DNA from 3 places in the Rhodopseudomonas telluris genome. Region 2 is predicted to be linked to each of the others. Evidence: predicted binding sites of a transcription regulator. Region 2 holds the regulator's gene; each other region holds the start of a gene.
The links. The regulator LexA, encoded in region 2, represses DNA repair genes until DNA is damaged. The targets are predictions, from matches to a motif close to TGTTCNNNNTGTGTTCNG.
Positions count from the first base shown of each region.

Region 1: ACFFJ6_RS07820 (helicase-related protein) is a predicted target of LexA. The motif match lies at 3,973-3,990, and genes of this name have one in related genera.
Region 3: radA (DNA repair protein RadA) is a predicted target of LexA. The motif match lies at 2,057-2,074, and genes of this name have one in related genera.

Region 1 covers NZ_JBHLWM010000003.1:221,346-227,253, reverse strand. Annotated here, with positions in the region: gene fdxA (ferredoxin FdxA) at 1-171, opposite strand, end outside; gene ACFFJ6_RS07825 (RNA-binding S4 domain-containing protein) at 247-516, opposite strand; gene ACFFJ6_RS07820 (helicase-related protein) at 556-3,897, opposite strand; gene ACFFJ6_RS07815 (DUF3108 domain-containing protein) at 4,211-5,095, opposite strand; gene rpmB (50S ribosomal protein L28) at 5,402-5,707, shown strand.
Region 2 covers NZ_JBHLWM010000008.1:663,810-669,717, reverse strand. Annotated here, with positions in the region: gene ACFFJ6_RS20550 (hypothetical protein) at 1-69, opposite strand, end outside; gene ACFFJ6_RS20545 (molybdopterin molybdotransferase MoeA) at 280-1,491, shown strand; gene lexA (transcriptional repressor LexA) at 1,683-2,390, shown strand; gene ACFFJ6_RS20535 (peroxiredoxin) at 2,418-2,993, opposite strand; gene smpB (SsrA-binding protein SmpB) at 3,061-3,534, opposite strand; gene mscL (large conductance mechanosensitive channel protein MscL) at 3,568-3,999, opposite strand; gene dapA (4-hydroxy-tetrahydrodipicolinate synthase) at 4,055-4,948, opposite strand; gene ACFFJ6_RS20515 ((R)-mandelonitrile lyase) at 5,182-5,589, opposite strand; gene ACFFJ6_RS20510 (ribonuclease activity regulator RraA) at 5,608-5,908, opposite strand, start outside.
Region 3 covers NZ_JBHLWM010000008.1:1,137,201-1,143,108, forward strand. Annotated here, with positions in the region: gene ACFFJ6_RS22710 (hypothetical protein) at 1-1,159, opposite strand, end outside; gene ACFFJ6_RS22715 (NifB/NifX family molybdenum-iron cluster-binding protein) at 1,536-1,928, opposite strand; gene radA (DNA repair protein RadA) at 2,111-3,562, shown strand; gene ACFFJ6_RS22725 (CvpA family protein) at 3,775-4,404, shown strand; gene purF (amidophosphoribosyltransferase) at 4,429-5,908, shown strand, end outside.

The sequences.
Region 1 (5,908 bases), on a different contig from region 2:
GGGCTTGATGGCGTCGGCCGGGCATTCCGGTTCGCACACGCCGCAGTCGATGCATTCGTCCGGATGGATGACCAGCATGTTCTCGCCCTCGTAGAAGCAATCGACGGGGCAGACTTCGACGCAATCGGTGTATTTGCACTTGATGCAGTTTTCAGTGACGACGTAAGTCATCCGAAGGCTCCGGAACGGTTCTAATTTTGAGTGTTTGCGTACCGCAGGTGTCCCACAGCCGCAAGATGAAGATGCCTATTCCCGTGGCACTTCGAGATCGGCATAAAGTCCAGTAACGGAGGCCGCGTCGCCGCGGCGCTCCGCAAATCCAATCACTTTCAGCACCCGGACGCCACGATCCAGCGCAATCGTCAGCACGTCGCCGGCTTTGACGCCGTGGCCCGGCGATGTCTCGCGCGCGCCGTTGATCCGGACATGGCCGCTTTCCACCAGCGCGGCCGCCGTGCTGCGGGCCCTGACGACCCGCGCATGCCACAGCCATTTGTCGAGACGCTGCCGCTCCACGCACCACCCTGGATCAGCCGCGCGGTTGCGCGGCGAGGCTCACTCCTTGCGGCCGGCGGACAGCTGCTCCTTGAGCGCCGCGAGCTTGGCGAACGGCGAATTCGGATCGATCGGCCGGTCGCGTTCGCGCGGCGGCGCGCTGGAATGCACCTGCCGGTGCGATCCGCCGCCCTGATTGTCGCGACCGCCCTTGCCGCCCTGGAATTTGTTCGGGAATTTGTCGCGGCCCTTGAAGCCCTCGCGCGGCGGACGGCCTTCGCCCTGGGCGTCGCGTCGCGTCGCGCCGCCGTCGCCTTCGCGACGATCGCGGCGGAAGTCTCCCTTGCCGCGGCGTCCGCCCTGATCCGGGCGGTCCTGCCGCGCGCCAGCTTCGCCTTCGGCGGCCGCCTGGCCGCCCTGGCCATGCTGCGGGCGATTGTTGGTGTGGCGCTTGTTACGGTCGTGGCGCGGCCGATGCTCGTCGGACCGTCCGCCGGGACGCCACACCTCGACCAGATCCGGCTGCGGCTTGGCGGCGGCATCCGCCGTGGCAGCTTCTGCCGCAGGGGCGGCCTCAGCAGTCCCGGCTTCGGCAGCACTAGCTTCGGCCGTCGGAGCGTCCGCATCGGTCGCTTCCGCCTTAGACTCTTGAGACGCAGCATCTTCAGGCGCAGCAGCAGCTTCGGCTGGCGCCGCTTCCGCCGCGGATTCGCTGGATTCGGCGGCCGGCGTGTCCTGCGCGGCGGCGGTCGTTTCGGCCGGCGCATCGGCCGGCTCGCTCGGAGCGGCGGCCTCCCGCGCGTCCACCGTCGTGGACGGCTCGAACGCAATCGCGCCGGCCAGGATGGCATGATCTTCGGCCGAGAATGTCGTCTCGGCGGCGGGCGCAACGGTCGCCTCGGCTTGCGCCGGCTGCGGCGCGGCAGCCTGCGGCAGCGGCGGCCGCTTCTCCATGCGATAGCCCAGCGCGCGGAGGATCGAGGCGAAGTCCTCGCCGGCCGATCCGGTCAGCGACGTCATCGCCTGGGTCACCACGAAGCTGCGGCCATCGAAGGCGCCAGCCGGCTTCTCGCCCGGCATGCCCTCGCGCCACGCCAGCGCGGGACGGATCAGATCGGCGAGCCGCTCGAGAATATCGACGCGGACCGCGCGTTCGCCGCACAGCCGGTAGCCCAGCGTGCGATAGGCGTCGCGGTCCAGCGCCTTGTCGACTGGAAACGAGGTCCGGCCGCTGCTCGCCAGATGTTGCGCGCCCGACAGCGCCGACATGTCGACATTGTCGAGCTTCTGCGCCCACAGCAGCGACGCCAGCGCGCGCGCCGCCGGCTTCAGCAGCGACGGAATGTAGATGTGATAAGCGCCGAACCGCACGCCGTATTTGCGCAGCGTCGCGCGCGACGGCTGGTCGAGATCCTTCATCTCCGTGGCGATCTTGCTGCGCTCGATCACGCCCAGCGACTCGATCAGCTGGAAGGCGATGCCGCGGCCGATGCCGGTGATGTCCTCGGCTTTGCCGAGTTCGAACAGCGGCCCGAGAATCTTTTCGATATGCGTCTTGAGCCAGAGGTCGAGCCGCGCCTGCACGGCTTCGCGCGGCGCACCCGCCAGACGATCATCCGCGATGATACGCAGCCGCGGCCGGAGCACGTCGTCGGAGCCGACCAGCCGCGCCACCGCGTCGCCGGTCCAGCGCACGATACCTTCCGACGTCAGGACGAATTGTTCGTCGGGAGCGGCCGCAAGCTTCTCGGCGCGGGCGTCGATTTCGCCGGCCAGGGCCTTCTGCGCGGTCGCCTGCAGCGCCTTCGCATCCGACCCGGCCTCGGCCGCGTCCGGCGCGAAGGTGAAGCCGTCGAGACGACCAATCACATGTCCCTCGACGATGACTTCGCCGGTCTTACCAATTTCCGTATTCAACATCGTGTTTTCCCGCAGGCGGCGCATCAATACACTGGTCCGACGATCTACGAAACGTTCCGTGAGGCGTTCGTGCAGCGCATCTGACAATTTATTTTCAATGTCGCGCGAAATGCCTTGCCAGTGGTCAGGATCAGCCAGCCAGTCGGCCCGGTTGGCGACGAAAGTCCATGTCCGGATCTGAGCGATCCGTGCCGAAAGCGTGTCGATGCCGCCGTCGATCCGGTCGGCCTGCTCGACCTGAGCGGCAAACCAGCTGTCCGGAATCCGGCCTTTCTGCATCAGAAACCGATACAGCGTCGTCACCAGTTCGGCGTGGGCCGCCGGCGCGATCTTGCGATAGTCCGGGACCTGGCAAACGTCCCATAGCCGCTCGACGGCTGCGGCGCCATGCGCCATGTCGCGCACATCGCCGTCCCGGGCGGCGTGGTCGAGCACCCGCAGGTCCTCGGCGACCGGCGCGCGGGTCAGCGCGTCGTGGCGTGGCGACTCCGCCAGCGAGACCTGCAGCGCGCCGACCGAGCCGAAATTAAGCTGCGAATTGCGCCATTGCAGCATCTTCACCGGCTCGAACGTGTGGTTCTGCAGGGCGTTGACGAGCTCGGGCTCGAATGGCGCGCAGCGCCCGGTGGTGCCGAAGGTGCCGTCTCGGGTGGCGCGGCCGGCGCGGCCGGCGATCTGACTGAATTCGGCCGGGGTCAGCCGGCGGAATTGGTAGCCGTCGAATTTGCGGTCGGACGCGAAGGCGACGTGATCGACGTCGAGGTTGAGACCCATCCCAATCGCGTCGGTGGCGACCAGATAATCGACGTCGCCGGACTGAAACATCGCGACCTGGGCGTTGCGGGTGCGCGGCGACAGCGAGCCGAGCACTACCGCGGCGCCGCCGTGCTGGCGCTTGATCAGCTCGGCGATGGCGTACACTTCGTCGGCCGAGAACGCCACGATCGCGGTCCGGCGCGGCTGCCGCGTCAGCTTGCGGTCGCCGGCGAATTCGAGCTGCGACAGCCGCGGTCTGGTGACGATGCTGACGCCCGGCAGCAGCCGCTCGATGATCGGCCGCATCGTCGCGGCGCCGAGCAGCAGCGTTTCGTCGCGGCCGCGCCGGCGCAGGATGCGATCGGTGAAGACGTGGCCGCGCTCGAGGTCGGCGGCGATCTGGATCTCGTCGACGGCCAGAAACGACACGTCGAGATCGCGCGGCATGGCCTCGACGGTCGACACCCAGTAGCGCGCCTTGGGCGGCTTGATCTTCTCTTCGCCGGTGACCAGCGCGACCGCATCCGGGCCAACCCGCTCGACGATCTTGTTGTAGACCTCGCGCGCCAGCAGACGGAGCGGCAAACCGATCAGCCCGGACGAATGCGCCACCATGCGCTCGATCGCCAGATGGGTCTTGCCGGTGTTGGTCGGGCCCAGCACCGCCGTGACGCCGGCGCCGGGCGCCCGGTCATTGGTAAACGGCGCGGAAAACGAAAGAGGCATTTTGGCTGTATTTCTGCGTGGCTGCGGTCAAAGATGTGTCACATTGCGACGCCGCAGCGCACGCGGGTTAAGCTGTGGAACGAGTCCCGAACGAAACGCGGCCGAATCGGTGACTCGATGGATTCGATGCGCCCCCAATCGCAACATCTTGCGTCGCCTAAGATCTTCCTCACCAGATCAGGGACGGGGGCGAAGATCAACGCTCGAAAATGCGCCTTATTCCGCTCGGCCATGCGTTCGACGATTCCCCGGCGAGTCAACTGGATTCGACTCGGACTGCGGGAGGCGTTCGGGCGCTCGTCGGGCAGGGGTGTTATTGAGCCCGCGAGGCCGATTTCGGCGGCGTGGCGGTGGTGATGAACTGGGTCGCCTGCAGCACGGCATTGCCGACCGGCGTCGGGATCTTCAGCCGGAACGGCGCCAGCACCCGCGTGCCTGCGATCGGCGCCAGCCAGACTTCCATGGTGCGCAGCCCGGTCAGATATTTGATCGCTGCGCGGTCCGGAATGTAGCCGGACACCGGTGTGAAATAGATGCCGCAGACCAGCGCCGGCCCCTGATAGCCCTTCTCGGCCCTCACCATCTCGGTGCGCTTGTACTCGAGGCGAAGATCGTAGCGCATCCGGCCGTCGAAGATCGGCGTCGACACCCGGCAGGCATCGGGCGACATCGGATCGCCGACGCCGGACACCCGCAGGAACGAGGCGGTCATCGGATCGAGCACGCCGCGGCGATGCGCGTCGGTTACCGGGATGCGGTCGGCATCCGCCGGCGGTTCGGGCTCGATCGAGGAGTCCTTGATGTTGCCGTTGGCCAGCGTGATCCGGATCGTCTCGGTCTTCTTGGCGCTGGTGGTGGACGCCATGTAGTTCATCGGCACGAACTGGCCGCCGACGATGCGCCCCTGTGCCTCGCCGCTGCCGTGGCCGCTGGAGAATGCCTGCATCACGCCCGACGTGGCGCCGCTGGCGGCGGCCGCATACTGGTCGTCGGCGATTTCGATCACCCAGGCGCCCTTGCCGACTTCGATGCCGGCCAGCGAGGCCTCATAGCGGGCGTCGAGCTTGCCCTGAGCGGCCGCCGGGGCAGACAATCCGACCGACGCTGAAGCCACCGCGATAAACCCGGCGAGGGCGACCTGCAGCCGCGGCGAAGCGCTGGTCTGTCGGCGGAAGCAATTGCGGGCGGAAATGTTCACTCAGGTCGTCCTGCCTGGCGGCCGTGGCACGCCGTTCAACCGACCCCAAAAACCACGATCGGTGCAATCCATCGTTTCGGAATCGAATGCGTCGTTTATATGATGGTAGATCGTTGATCCGGCGCGGCAAATCAATGCATGCCGATGGCGGCGGGGTCCCGCTGCCGGTCAAAATACCGCGGCGGCGGCGGCTGCAGCTTGACGCTGGACGCGAGCCCGCCTATAGGTCCCCGGCTCCTGAAATGGACGTCGATAGAACCCCCGCGCCTGCCAGTGGGCCGGCGGGGATGACAAAGGATTTTCGCCATGTCCCGGCGCTGCGAACTGACCGCCAAGGGTGCCCAGACCGGCCACAAGGTCAGCCACTCGAACATCAAGACCAAGCGGCGCTTTCTGCCCAATCTGGTCAACGTCACTTTCCTGTCCGACGCGCTCGGCCGCCCGGTGCGGCTGCGGGTGTCGACCAATGCGCTGAAGAGCGTCGACCACCGCGGTGGTCTGGACGCCTTCCTGCTCAAGGCCACCGACGCCGAGCTGTCGCCGAAGGCCGTGGAGCTGAAGCGCGCGATCGCCAAGAAGAAGGCCGCTGCGCCGGTCGCGGCTGCGAGCTGATCCGCTTTTAGCGGCGATCTGCTATCGGCGATCCTGAGTTTGGACGGCCGGGTTGAAAAACCCGGCCTTTTCGTTTGCGCGCTGATCAGCCTTTTGGAGCTGCGGCTGTGTCCGGATGCCGGACCGCAGGGCCGCGGCGCCGGCACGGTCCGTTAATGACATCCACCCGTCATTGGTCGAATCCCGTAGTATACCGAGGTG
Region 2 (5,908 bases):
GGTTCCGAAGGCGATCAGGCCGATCACGCCGACGATCCGCAGCAGCCATTTCGCGAAATCATCACCCATCTGCGCGCTCCACCGCTGGCACGTCCCTGCAAGATGATGGTCCTACCGCCCGGTGCCCCCGCCCGACAATTAGGATTTCGTTGGGCGCGCTGCCGGATCGATCGGCTTGCCGCATCTTGCGCAAGCGGCGCAGCGCACCTAAAGCCGAAGCATGAGCCGTTCCGCACCTGTACCCCAGCAGTCTTTCCTCACCCCGTCCGGAGCCGCCCGATGGCGCTGATGCCGGTTGCCGACGCCCTCGCCGCCGTCCTCCACAGCGCTGGCGGACTCGCCACGGAGGCCGTCGCGCTTGAGGACGGCCACGGGCGCGTGCTGGCGCACGATCTCGCGGCGTTGCGGACGCAGCCGCCGCAGGCGATGTCGGCGATGGACGGCTATGCGGTGCGCGCCGAAGACGTGGCAACCGCGCCGGCGCGGCTCACCGTGATCGGCGAGATCGCCGCGGGCCGGCCGGCGGCCCAATCCGTCGGCCCTGGCCAGGCGCTGCGCATCTTCACCGGCGGCGTGATTCCCGAAGGCGCCGACACCGTGGTAATCCAGGAAGACACGGTGCGCGATGGCGACCAGGTCACCATCACCGAGGCCGCGCGCCGCGGCCGCCACATCCGGCCGGCCGGCGTTGATTTCAGCGAGGGAGACATCCTGCTGCGCGCGGGGGCTCGACTGAGCGACCGTGACCTGGCGCTCGCCGCCGGTATGAACCACCCGGCTCTCCCCGTGTATCGCCGCCCGCGTGTGGCCATGCTTGCCACTGGCGATGAGCTGGTGATGCCGGGCAGCAGCCTGCAACCCGGACAGATCGTCTACTCAAACGGCTACGCGCTACGCGCTCTCGCCCGCAGCGAAGGGGCCGACGTCACAGACCTGGGTATCGCCGCCGATACGATGGACGCGACGACCGCCGCCATTCGGCGGGCCCGCGATCTCGGCGTCGACCTGCTCGTCACCACCGGCGGGGCCTCCGCCGGCGACCACGACCTCGTCAAACAAGCTCTCGAAGCCGAGGGCACCGAGATTGCGTTCTGGAAGATCGCGATGCGGCCCGGTAAGCCGATGATGCACGGGCGGCTCGGCGCGATGCGGGTGATCGGCCTCCCCGGCAATCCGGTGTCGTCCTATGTCTGCGCCTTCCTGTTCATGGTGCCACTCTTGCGCGCGCTGTCCGGAATGCGCAACGCCATGCATCACCCCGAAACGGCCTCGCTTGGCTCACCACTCTCCGCCAACGATCAGCGCGAAGACTATCTGCGTGCCTACGTCAGCTCGAGCGACGCCGGCCGTCTGGTCGCCACACCGGTCGACCACCAGGATTCGTCGCTGCTGGCGCGCTTGTCGGCTGCACAAGCGCTGATCATCCGGCCGCCCCATGCCCCGGCCGCAGAGGCCGGAGCGAACTGTCAGATCCTTAAGCTCCCCCTATAGCGATCGATGAATTTGTTGACCTCAAATTAAGAGGTTGCGGAACACATACCGAACATATAGTGTTCGTTCATGATTTGTTTCGATTCATGTCGCCTCATTGGCTCAAGCTTCACGACGCAATGACGCACGGTGATGACGCACGGTGATGACGGACAAGATGGCGATCGTCGCCAAATTGGGGAATGGTCGGGATGTTGACGCGCAAACAATTCGAGCTGCTGAAATTCATCAACGAACGGCTGAAGGAAGCCGGCGTGCCGCCCTCCTTCGACGAGATGAAAGACGCGCTGGACCTGCGCTCAAAGTCCGGCATTCACCGCCTGATCACGGCACTCGAAGAACGCGGCTTTATCCGCCGTCTGCCAAACCGCGCGCGCGCCATCGAGGTGATCAAGCTTCCTGATCTCGGCGGCAACGCGGGCGGCGCGCGGCGCGGCTTCACCCCGAGCGTAATCGAAGGCAATCTCGGCAAGGTCCGCCCGCCGAGCCCGCAGCCGGTGGAGCACGAGACGGATCGCAATGTCGCCGTTCCGGTGATGGGACGGATTGCGGCCGGTACACCGATCGAGGCGCTACAGACCCGCAGCCACACCATCAGCGTGCCACCGGAAATGCTGGGCGCTGGCGAACACTACGCGCTGGAAGTGCGTGGCGATTCGATGATCGAGGCGGGCATCCTCGACGGCGACATGGCGCTGATCCAGCGCAACGAGAGCGCCGATACCGGCGACATCGTGGTGGCGCTGATCGACGAGGAAGAAGCCACGTTGAAGCGCTTCCGTCGCCGCGGCGCTTCCATCGCGCTCGAGCCCGCCAACGCTGCTTATGAGGTTCGCATCCTGCCGCCCAACCGCGTCCGGATTCAGGGCAAGCTGGTTGGGCTGTACCGCAAGTACTAATCGCGATCGATCAGGGCAGCGACGATCTCAGCGCTGATTGGCCTTTAGCCACGCCAGCACGTCTCCGGCATTCCGGTCCGGCGGAAACACCGGATAGAACACGTGGACGATGCGGCCGCTGTCGATGATCAACGCGATCCGCTTCAGCAGCGTCAGGTCCGCGACCCGCATCGTCGGCAGCTTCACGGCGGTCGCCAGCGCAAGCGCCTCGTCGGACAGCACCGGGAATGGCAAATGCAACCGTGTCGCCATCTCGCGCTGATAGTCAGTGCTTTGCGTCGATAGGCCGAACACCTGGGCAGCACCGGCTGCCTTCAACTCCGCAAACAGATCCCGGAACGAGCAGGTTTGCGGTGTACAGCCCCGCGCACCCGGGATCATATCCCAGTCATCGACCGGCGAGATCTGGCCTGGGACCCCGGTGCGCGGATAGCCGAACACGACCGTAAGTTCCGGCAGCTTCGACAGATCGACGGTCTCGCCGCTGGTGGCGGGCAGCGCCAGCGACGGCAGCGTCATGCCGGGCAGATGCGCGGCGGCGCCGTCATCGTCCGGTGCGGGGATCAAGGACCAGTCGACGTCTTGCAAGTTCGGCTGCGACATCGTCATTCCCTCTGCTGTCCCTCGCCCGCGCTCCGGCGCGCCGCGGTTCACCTTGCCTGGTGAGCGATCAGCCCCGCGCGCGCAGCAGGCGGCCCTTCTCGCGGCTCCAGTCGCGCTTTTTCTCGGTCTCGCGCTTGTCGTGGAGCTGCTTGCCCTTGGCCAGCGCCAGCAGCAGCTTGGCGCGGCCCTTTTCGTTGAAATACAGCTTCAGCGGGATGAGCGTCATGCCCTGGCGCTCGACCGCGCCCATCAGCTTGTTGATCTGCTTGCGGTGCAGCAGGAGTTTGCGCGGCCGCTTCGGCTCGTGATTGAAGCGGTTGGCCTGCAAATATTCGGGAATGGTGGCGTTGATCAGCCAAATCTCGCCGCCGCGCGAGTCGGCATAGGATTCGGCGATGGTCGATTTGCCACCGCGCACCGACTTCACCTCGGTGCCGGTTAGGGAGATGCCGGCCTCAATCGTATCCTCGATCGCGTAGTTGAACCGTGCTTTGCGGTTCTCGGCCACCACCTTGATCGGACGTTCGTTCTTGTCGGCCATTGCGGCTGAACCTCGTAATCGCCGCCCCGCAGGTCAGACCTGCGGGCGGTTGCCGCTCTTCAGGATATCGCGAATCTCGGTGAGCAGTTCCTGCTCCCGGGTCGGCTTCGGCGGCTCGGCCGGCTTCGCCTCGTCTTTCCGCTTCAGCCGGTTCATCGCCCGCACCACCAAAAACAGCACGAAGGCGACGATGAGGAAGTTCAGCGTCAGCGTAAGGAAGCTGCCCCAGGCCAGCACCGCGCCCTGCTTCTTGGCTTCGACCAGCGTGTTCGCGGTGACCGCCTTCGACAGCGGCGTGAAGTAGTTGGAGAAATCGAGGCCGCCCGTGATCGCGCCGATTACCGGCATGATCACGTCGCCGACCAGCGAAGAGACGATCGCGCCGAATGCGGCGCCGATGATGACGCCGACCGCGAGGTCGACGACATTGCCCTTCATCGCGAACTCACGGAATTCCTTCAGCATCGCGCTTCCCCGGAGCTTCTTGTTGACGGCGCCCGACTGCTGCGGGCGGCGGAGATCAGTTCAGCAAGCCGGCGTGCATCATCGCCGCCCGGATCACCTTGCCGGTCGGCTCGGTCACCTTCATCAGCGGCAGCCGGACCTCTTCCTGGATTCGGTCGAGCAGCGTCAGTCCATGCTTGGCGCCGGCGACGCCCGGCTCCTTGAAGACGGCATCGTGCAGCGGCACCAGACGGTCCTGGATCTTCAGTGCGCCCGCGTAGTCTCCCGCGAACACCGCACCCATCAGGTCCGAACACAGCTTCGGCGCCACATTCGACACCACCGAGATGCAGCCATGGCCGCCCGCCGCCATATAGGCCAGTGCGGTCATGTCCTCGCCCGAGAGCTGCAGGAAGTCGGCGCCCATTGCATGGCGCTGCTGCGAAACGCGGCCGAGATTGGCCGTGGCATCCTTGACGCCGGCGATGTTCTTCAGCTCGTACAGCCGGCTCATGGTCTCGACCGACATGTCGACCACCGACCGCGGCGGGATGTTGTAGATGATGATCGGGATGCCGATCGCGTCGTTCACCGCCTTGAAGTGGTGATACATGCCCTCCTGGGTCGGCTTGTTGTAGTAGGGCGTCACCACCAGCACCGCCTGGGCTCCCGCCTTCTCGGCGTGCTTGGCGAGTTCAACGGCTTCCCGCGTCGAGTTCGAACCGGCCCCGGCGATCACGGGCACTCGGCCCTTGGCTTCCTGGACACACCATTCCACCACCTTGTTGTGCTCGTCATGGCTCAGCGTCGGGCTTTCGCCGGTCGTCCCCACCGGCACGAGACCGTGCGTGCCCTCTTCGATCTGCCAGTTCACCAGATCGCGAAACGCCTGCTCATCCAGCGACCCGTCCTTTTTGAACGGCGTGACCATGGCGGTAAACGATCCCCGGAAATTCGCCTTGGCTGCCATTGGTATTCTCCTGACGCGCATCGCCTGCAAACGAACCGCCTTCATAACGAGTCCAAGACAGCGGCGAAAGAGCTGAGATTACGAGAGAAACAGCGGCGAACGGCACTCGCAAGTCTAAACCGCCGCACGCCAAAACGAGACATCAGAAGGTCTTACTGGAGCCAGCTCAAGTTCCATTGAAGCTCGCTGGCAACCCCATATCCACCACTCGGAATTTGATGGAACTGCCCGGCTTAAGCTGTTGGATAAACTGCGTAATCAGCTTCGCTGACCTGTTCCATCCAGGTCGCGAAGCTGCCATCGAGCGCTTCCTGCATGGCGATGTGGGTCAGGCCGTTGGTCGGGGACGCACCATGCCAATGCTTCTCGCCCGGCGGGATCCAGACGACATCCCCGGCGCGAATCTCTCGCACCGGACCGCCTTGCGTTTGGATCCGCCCCACGCCGGATACGACATAAAGCGTCTGGCCGAGCGGATGGGTATGCCAAGCAGTCCTGGCGCCCGGCTCGAACGCGACGCGAGTCGCGGCCAGCCGCGCCGGAGCCGGGGCCGACACGATCGGGTCCTGCCAAACCGTGCCGGTGAAATAGTCCTTGGAGGCACGCTGCGTCGGACGCGAGCCAGCTGCGAAGATATCCATATGTCGGTCTCCCCGGCGCTACGCCTTGCCCGCCTTTTCCTTGAACGCCGCATAGCGGGCCTTGGTTTCGGCGTTCATCGGATAGAGCCCCGGCAGCACGGCGCCGTTGTTGACCTCCTCGACGATCCAGCCTTCCATCCGCTCCTGCTCCGGGCCTTCGGCCAGCACGTGGTCGAGCAGCGCCTGCGGGATCAGCACCGCACCATCCTGGTCGGCGACGATAATGTCCTTCGGGAACACCGCCACGCCGCCGCAGCCGATCGGCTCGCCCCAGCCGACAAAGGTCAGCCCGGCCACCGAAGGCGGCGCCGCTGCGCCG
Region 3 (5,908 bases), 470 kb from region 2:
CGCCGGGCTCGACATGGGCAATCGCGGCACGCAACTCGGCGAGATCGCGTCGGTGGTCGTACCAGTCATGTGCGACATAGGCCGATCGTCCGACGACCAGAGCGATCACCAGCGTCGCAACGGCCATTGCGCGACGCGGCGATAGCTGCGGCAGCATTCCGGCGAACAGCAGCACGGCCGCCATCACGGCGAGGCGACTGTCGAGGAAGCTGCCGCCTTTGAACCGCGCCGGCACGATCACAAAGATCGCCGTGAGCACCGCAAACGTCAGGGGCAACGCCGGCGCCAATCGAATGCCCCGCGCCGCAAGCCCCAGCACGATCAACAAGGCACTGAGGCTCAGGATCGTCACCACCTCGCTCGTCGTCATCACGGGGGCAACCAGGTCCCATAGCTTAGCGAGGCCGCGCCACGGGCCCGTATCGACCCCTGCTTCCGAAAGCGGACTTGCCAGATACAGTGCCACTGCTGGAGCAAGCGCCACCGTCAGCAACAGCCCTGCGGCGCCCAGTGCGCGCGACACCGAAGCGCCGCCGCGTCGTGCTCGCACGCTCCGCGCGATCTCCTCGCTGCCGATTAATAACGCGAACAGCGCCACCCCGAAGATGTGCGAGAAGAACACCACGGCCGAGAATGCCGCACCGACGAGGGCGGCCGCGACGGTGCGGTTGTTTCGGCGCAGCGCGATCCACGTCGCGGCGCCGATCAGCGCCAGGCCAAGCGACAGCAGAAAATTCATGAAGCCGAGAAAGAACACCGCGTTGTAGGCGACCGCACCAGCGGCAAGCGGCCAATACGAGAACCGGCCGAACACCACGCGGTGATAGACCACGGCACCGATCACCGGCATCAGCAGGCTGAGTGCAAGCAGGATGCGGCCGCCGACGTGAACGCTGAAGACGTTGAGCAGCACGGTGCCGATCACGTCCATGCCGAGATTTGGCAAAATCCGCCAGTGCGGCGCGTAGAACTGCGACAGGATCGGATCGTCCGGATGCGCCAGGACGAAGTAGCGCGCCAAGTGATTGGGATAGTCCAACACCGCCGGCACATCGACCATCAGAAACGGCGCCAGCAACACGATGACCAGCGCGGCCGCAGCGATAAACCAGCCGAGCGTCGGTCGCTGGCCCGGCATGGCGTCGGCGGCCGTCTTCATTGCACGATATCCCTCACCCGCGTCGATCTCGGCCGATCATCCCCGCTGCCGGTTAGCACCGGGTCAATATCGCCGGTCAAGACAGAGCGATGCCCGCCTGATGGGACGTCTACACCTGAAACAAAGGGCGAACGTCCCGTGCCTTCATCTCGACGGGCGGTCGCAGTGCATTTAGACGCGCCTGTTGAAACATCCTGGCGAAAGGCGCGACCGTTGGCTTGTCGCTGATGCTCAGCGCTTCCGCACCAAGCGTTGCATGCCGACGATCGACCTGAGCGTGGTCGGCTGGTGGTGGATGGCATCATGCTGACCGCCTGAGTGGCCATGCTTTGAAATGCGCTCGCAACGCCGAGCTGCTCTTGGCGCTCTCGTGCTTTCAATGCCGCGAAAACAGATCGCGCAGCCGGCACAGCGTTGTGGTGATGTCGAAACGCTGGTCCGGCAGCGCCTCGCCCTTGATGACGTGGTCGAGCGCGGCCGCCGGATCGGTTTCGCCGGTGAGCAGCACATCGGCGCCGCGTTTCTTCATGTGGCGGACGAAGCCGTCGCCGGCACTGCCCGCTACAATGACCTCGACGCCGTCGAGTGGATGCGGACCATCGTCCTTGAAGTGGTGCGGCAGCTGCTCTTTCGTGAGTTCGACCCGCGCGGGCGACGGCAGTGTGTCGCCGTCATGATGCCCCGTCAGATCATACACCAGCCATTGCCGCGCCTGCCCGGCGTGGCCGCTGACGGTGATCCAGTCTGCGGTGGGGATAGCGATCTTCATGCTTGTTCTTTCGCTCTGCGATCAGACTCGGAAGCAACAGTGCCCCGCCTTGCCGCCGAGGGCCTTGATCCAGCTCTGCTCGTGTCCGGGATCGACGCCCGCTCCGGGATGCCGCAGCAGTTGACGCGAAGAACAAAATATGAACAACAAGACTACCCAGTCACCCCGCCCGAGCATCGCTGATGGCCAAAGCTTCCTCGTCCTTTGTCTGCCAGAACTGCGGCGCCGCCTTTAATCGCTGGCAGGGCAAATGCGAGGCCTGCGGGGAGTGGAATACGCTGGTCGAGGAAGCCGGCGATAGCGCCGTTCCCGTCAGCATCCGGGCGAAGCGGCGCGGACGGACGTTCAAGCTGGAGTCGCTGGCCGGCAAGAGCAACGACGCCCCTCGCCTGCCGTCCGGCATGGCCGAGCTCGACCGCGTCACCGGCGGCGGATTCGTGCGCGGCTCGGTGCTGCTGGTCGGCGGCGATCCCGGCATCGGCAAGTCGACGCTGCTGACCCAGGCGACCAGCCTGATGGCCAAGGCGGGGCATCGCACCGTCTATATTTCCGGCGAAGAGGCGATCGCACAGGTGCGACTGCGCGCCGAGCGGCTCGGTCTCGCCGCCGCGCCCGTCGAACTCGCCGCCGAGACCTCCGTCGAAGACATCATCGCGACGCTGTCCGAAGGCGCGACACCGAAGCTGATCGTCATCGATTCGATTCAGACGATGTGGACCGACACGGTGGAATCCGCGCCCGGCACGGTGACACAGGTCCGTGCGTCGGCGCAGGCGCTGATCCGCTTCGCCAAGAAGAGCGGCGCGGCGATCATCCTGGTCGGCCACGTCACCAAGGACGGCCAGATCGCCGGGCCACGCGTGGTCGAACACATGGTCGACGCGGTGCTGTCTTTCGAAGGCGAAGGCTCGCAGCAGTTCCGCATTCTGCGCTCGGTGAAGAACCGATTTGGACCGACCGACGAGATCGGCGTGTTCGAGATGACCGGGCTGGGTCTGCGCGAAGTCAGCAATCCGTCGGAACTCTTCCTGTCCGAGCGAGACCTCGGCTCGCCGGGCACCGCGGTGTTTGCCGGCATCGAAGGCACCCGCCCAGTGCTGGTCGAATTGCAGGCACTGGTGGCGCCGTCCACGCTCGGCACCCCACGGCGTGCGGTGGTGGGCTGGGATTCGGCGCGGCTGTCGATGGTGCTGGCGGTGCTCGAGGCGCATTGCGGGGTCAAACTGTCGGGATACGACGTCTATTTCAACGTCGCGGGCGGCCTGCGGATCAACGAGCCGGCGGCCGACCTCGCGGCCGCCGCTGCGCTGGTATCGTCGCTGGCGAATTCGCCTCTTCCGACAGATGCGGTGTATTTCGGCGAAATCTCGCTGTCCGGTGCGGTGCGGCCCGTAGCGCAGACCCCGGCGCGGCTGAAGGAGGCCGCCAAGCTCGGCTTCGGCCGCGCGGTCCTTCCGGAACAGACACGCGGCGATGCCCCGTCCGACGCCGGCCTGTCCCTGCAGAGCGTTGGCGGCCTCACCAGCCTCGTCGCCGACATTGCTGCCCGGGGAACGCCGCGCCCCGCCGCGCGCGAGCGGGACAGTGCGGAGAAAAATGCCACACCGGCGCGATTCCGGCAGCGAGAAGGCTGATCCGGGGTGACCTTTCGAGAACGCGCCGCTATACAACGCGCGCGCATGGCGGGCGGAGGCCGACCGTCCATCGACCCGGCAGATCTATGTTGTGTCGAGTGCCCCGTTGACCGTTTTCTCGCCTTGCGCGGCGTGCCATATCACCGTCACGTGCCCTGACGGCGCGCGCGCGATTCGCCGTTTGTTGCACACCCAGCGGACCCGACTGGCCGATGCCGATCACGATTCTCGACTTCGTTGTCCTCGCGGTGATGTTGGTGTCCGGCCTGCTGGCGATGGTCCGCGGCTTCATGCGCGAAGTGCTGTCGATCGCCGCGTGGGGCGCCGCCGCACTGGTCACGCTTTACGCATTCCAGAAGCTGCTGCCGACCGCCAAGACCTATTTCTCCAACGACACGGTCGCTGCCGTCGTGGTGGTCGCGGGCGTGTTCCTCGGCACGCTGATCATTGTATCGATCATTACTGTGCGGATCTCGGACATGATCCTGGATTCGCGCATTGGCGCGCTCGACCGCACCCTCGGGTTCCTGTTCGGCCTCGCCCGCGGCTTGCTGATCGTGGTGGTGGCCTATCTGTTCTTCAACTGGCTGGTGCCGGACAAACAGCGCCCGGATTGGGTGGTCAACGCGAAGTCACGCACGGTCCTGCAAGGAACTGGTGACTGGTTGATGACACTCTTGCCGGATGACCCTGAAAACACCATCTTGAAGAGGTTCAAGAAAAACAAGCCGGAGGAAGAGCAGACCGACGATTCGGCGGCTCCCGGCAATGGTGACGGCTACAGCAAACCCGCCCGCGACAGTTTGAAAAAGCTGATAGAGGGCAAACCGGCCGCGCGCTGAGCGTTGGCCCAACTGAGAGGCCCGATGCACGCGCAGAGCCCTTCCGACGACGCCGCAACGCCCGCATCGGACGCTCGCGACCCGCAAACTCCCGATCATCACGTCCCAGACGACGTGTTCGACACAGATGGCGACACGCTGCGCGAAGAATGCGGCGTGTTCGGCATCTTCGGCCACCCCGATGCGGCCGCGATCACGGCGCTTGGGCTGCACGCCCTGCAGCACCGCGGTCAGGAAGCTGCCGGCATCGTCTCGTACGACCACGGCCGGTTTCATTCAGAACGCCGTCTCGGCCTGGTCGGCGACACCTTCTCTCGGGCTGATGTGATCGCGCGACTGCCCGGCAATCTGGCGGTCGGCCACGTCCGCTATTCGACCACCGGCGAGACCATTCTGCGCAACGTGCAGCCGCTGTTCGCGGAACTGAACGCCGGAGGTTTTGCGGTCGGCCACAACGGAAATCTCACCAACGGGCTGACGCTGCGCCGCGAGCTGGTGCAGAGCGGCGCGATCATGCAGTCGACCACCGACACCGAAGTGATCCTGCATCTCGTCGCGCAGTCCAAGCGCGGCCGCTTCATCGACCGCTTCATCGAAGCGCTGCGTGCGATCGAGGGCGCCTACTCGCTGGTCGCGCTTACCAACAAGAAGTTGATCGGCGCACGCGACCCGCTGGGCATCCGCCCGCTGGTGCTCGGAGAGCTCGACGGCTGCCCGATCCTGGCGTCGGAAACCTGCGCGCTCGACATTATCGGCGCCAAATATGTGCGCGACGTCGAGCCCGGCGAAATCATCGTGTTCGACGAACAGGGTGCGCAGAGTCACAAGCCCTTCCCGCCTCAGCCGCCCCGACCGTGCATCTTCGAGTACATCTACTTCGCACGACCGGATTCGATCGTAGGCGGCCGTTCGGTCTATGACGTCCGCAAGGCATTCGGTGCCCAGCTGGCGCGCGAGAGCCATCTCGAGGCAGACGTGGTCGTTCCGGTCCCTGACTCCGGCGTGCCGGCGGCGATCGGCTACAGCCGCGAGAGCGGCGTGCCGTTCGAGCTCGGCATCATCCGCAATCACTATGTCGGCCGGACCTTCATCCAGCCGACCCAGAGCGTGCGCGAGCTCGGCGTGCGGATGAAGCACTCCGCCAACCGCGCGGCGATCGAGGGCAAGCGCATCGTGCTGATCGACGACAGCCTGGTGCGCGGGACGACCTCGAAGAAGATCGTCAAGATGATGCGCGATGCCGGTGCCCGCGAGGTGCATTTCCGGATCGCCTCGCCGCCGATCACTCACCCCGATTACTACGGCATCGACACGCCGGATCGCGCCGGCCTCCTCGCAGCGACGCATTCGCTGGAAGAGATGCGCGAGCTGATCGGCGCCGACTCGCTGGCCTTCCTGTCGGTCGACGGCATCTATCGGGCGATGGGGGAACCGGGCCGTGACCCGGCGATGCCGAAATTCACCGACCATTGCTTCACCGGCGAATATCCGACGCCGCTGACCG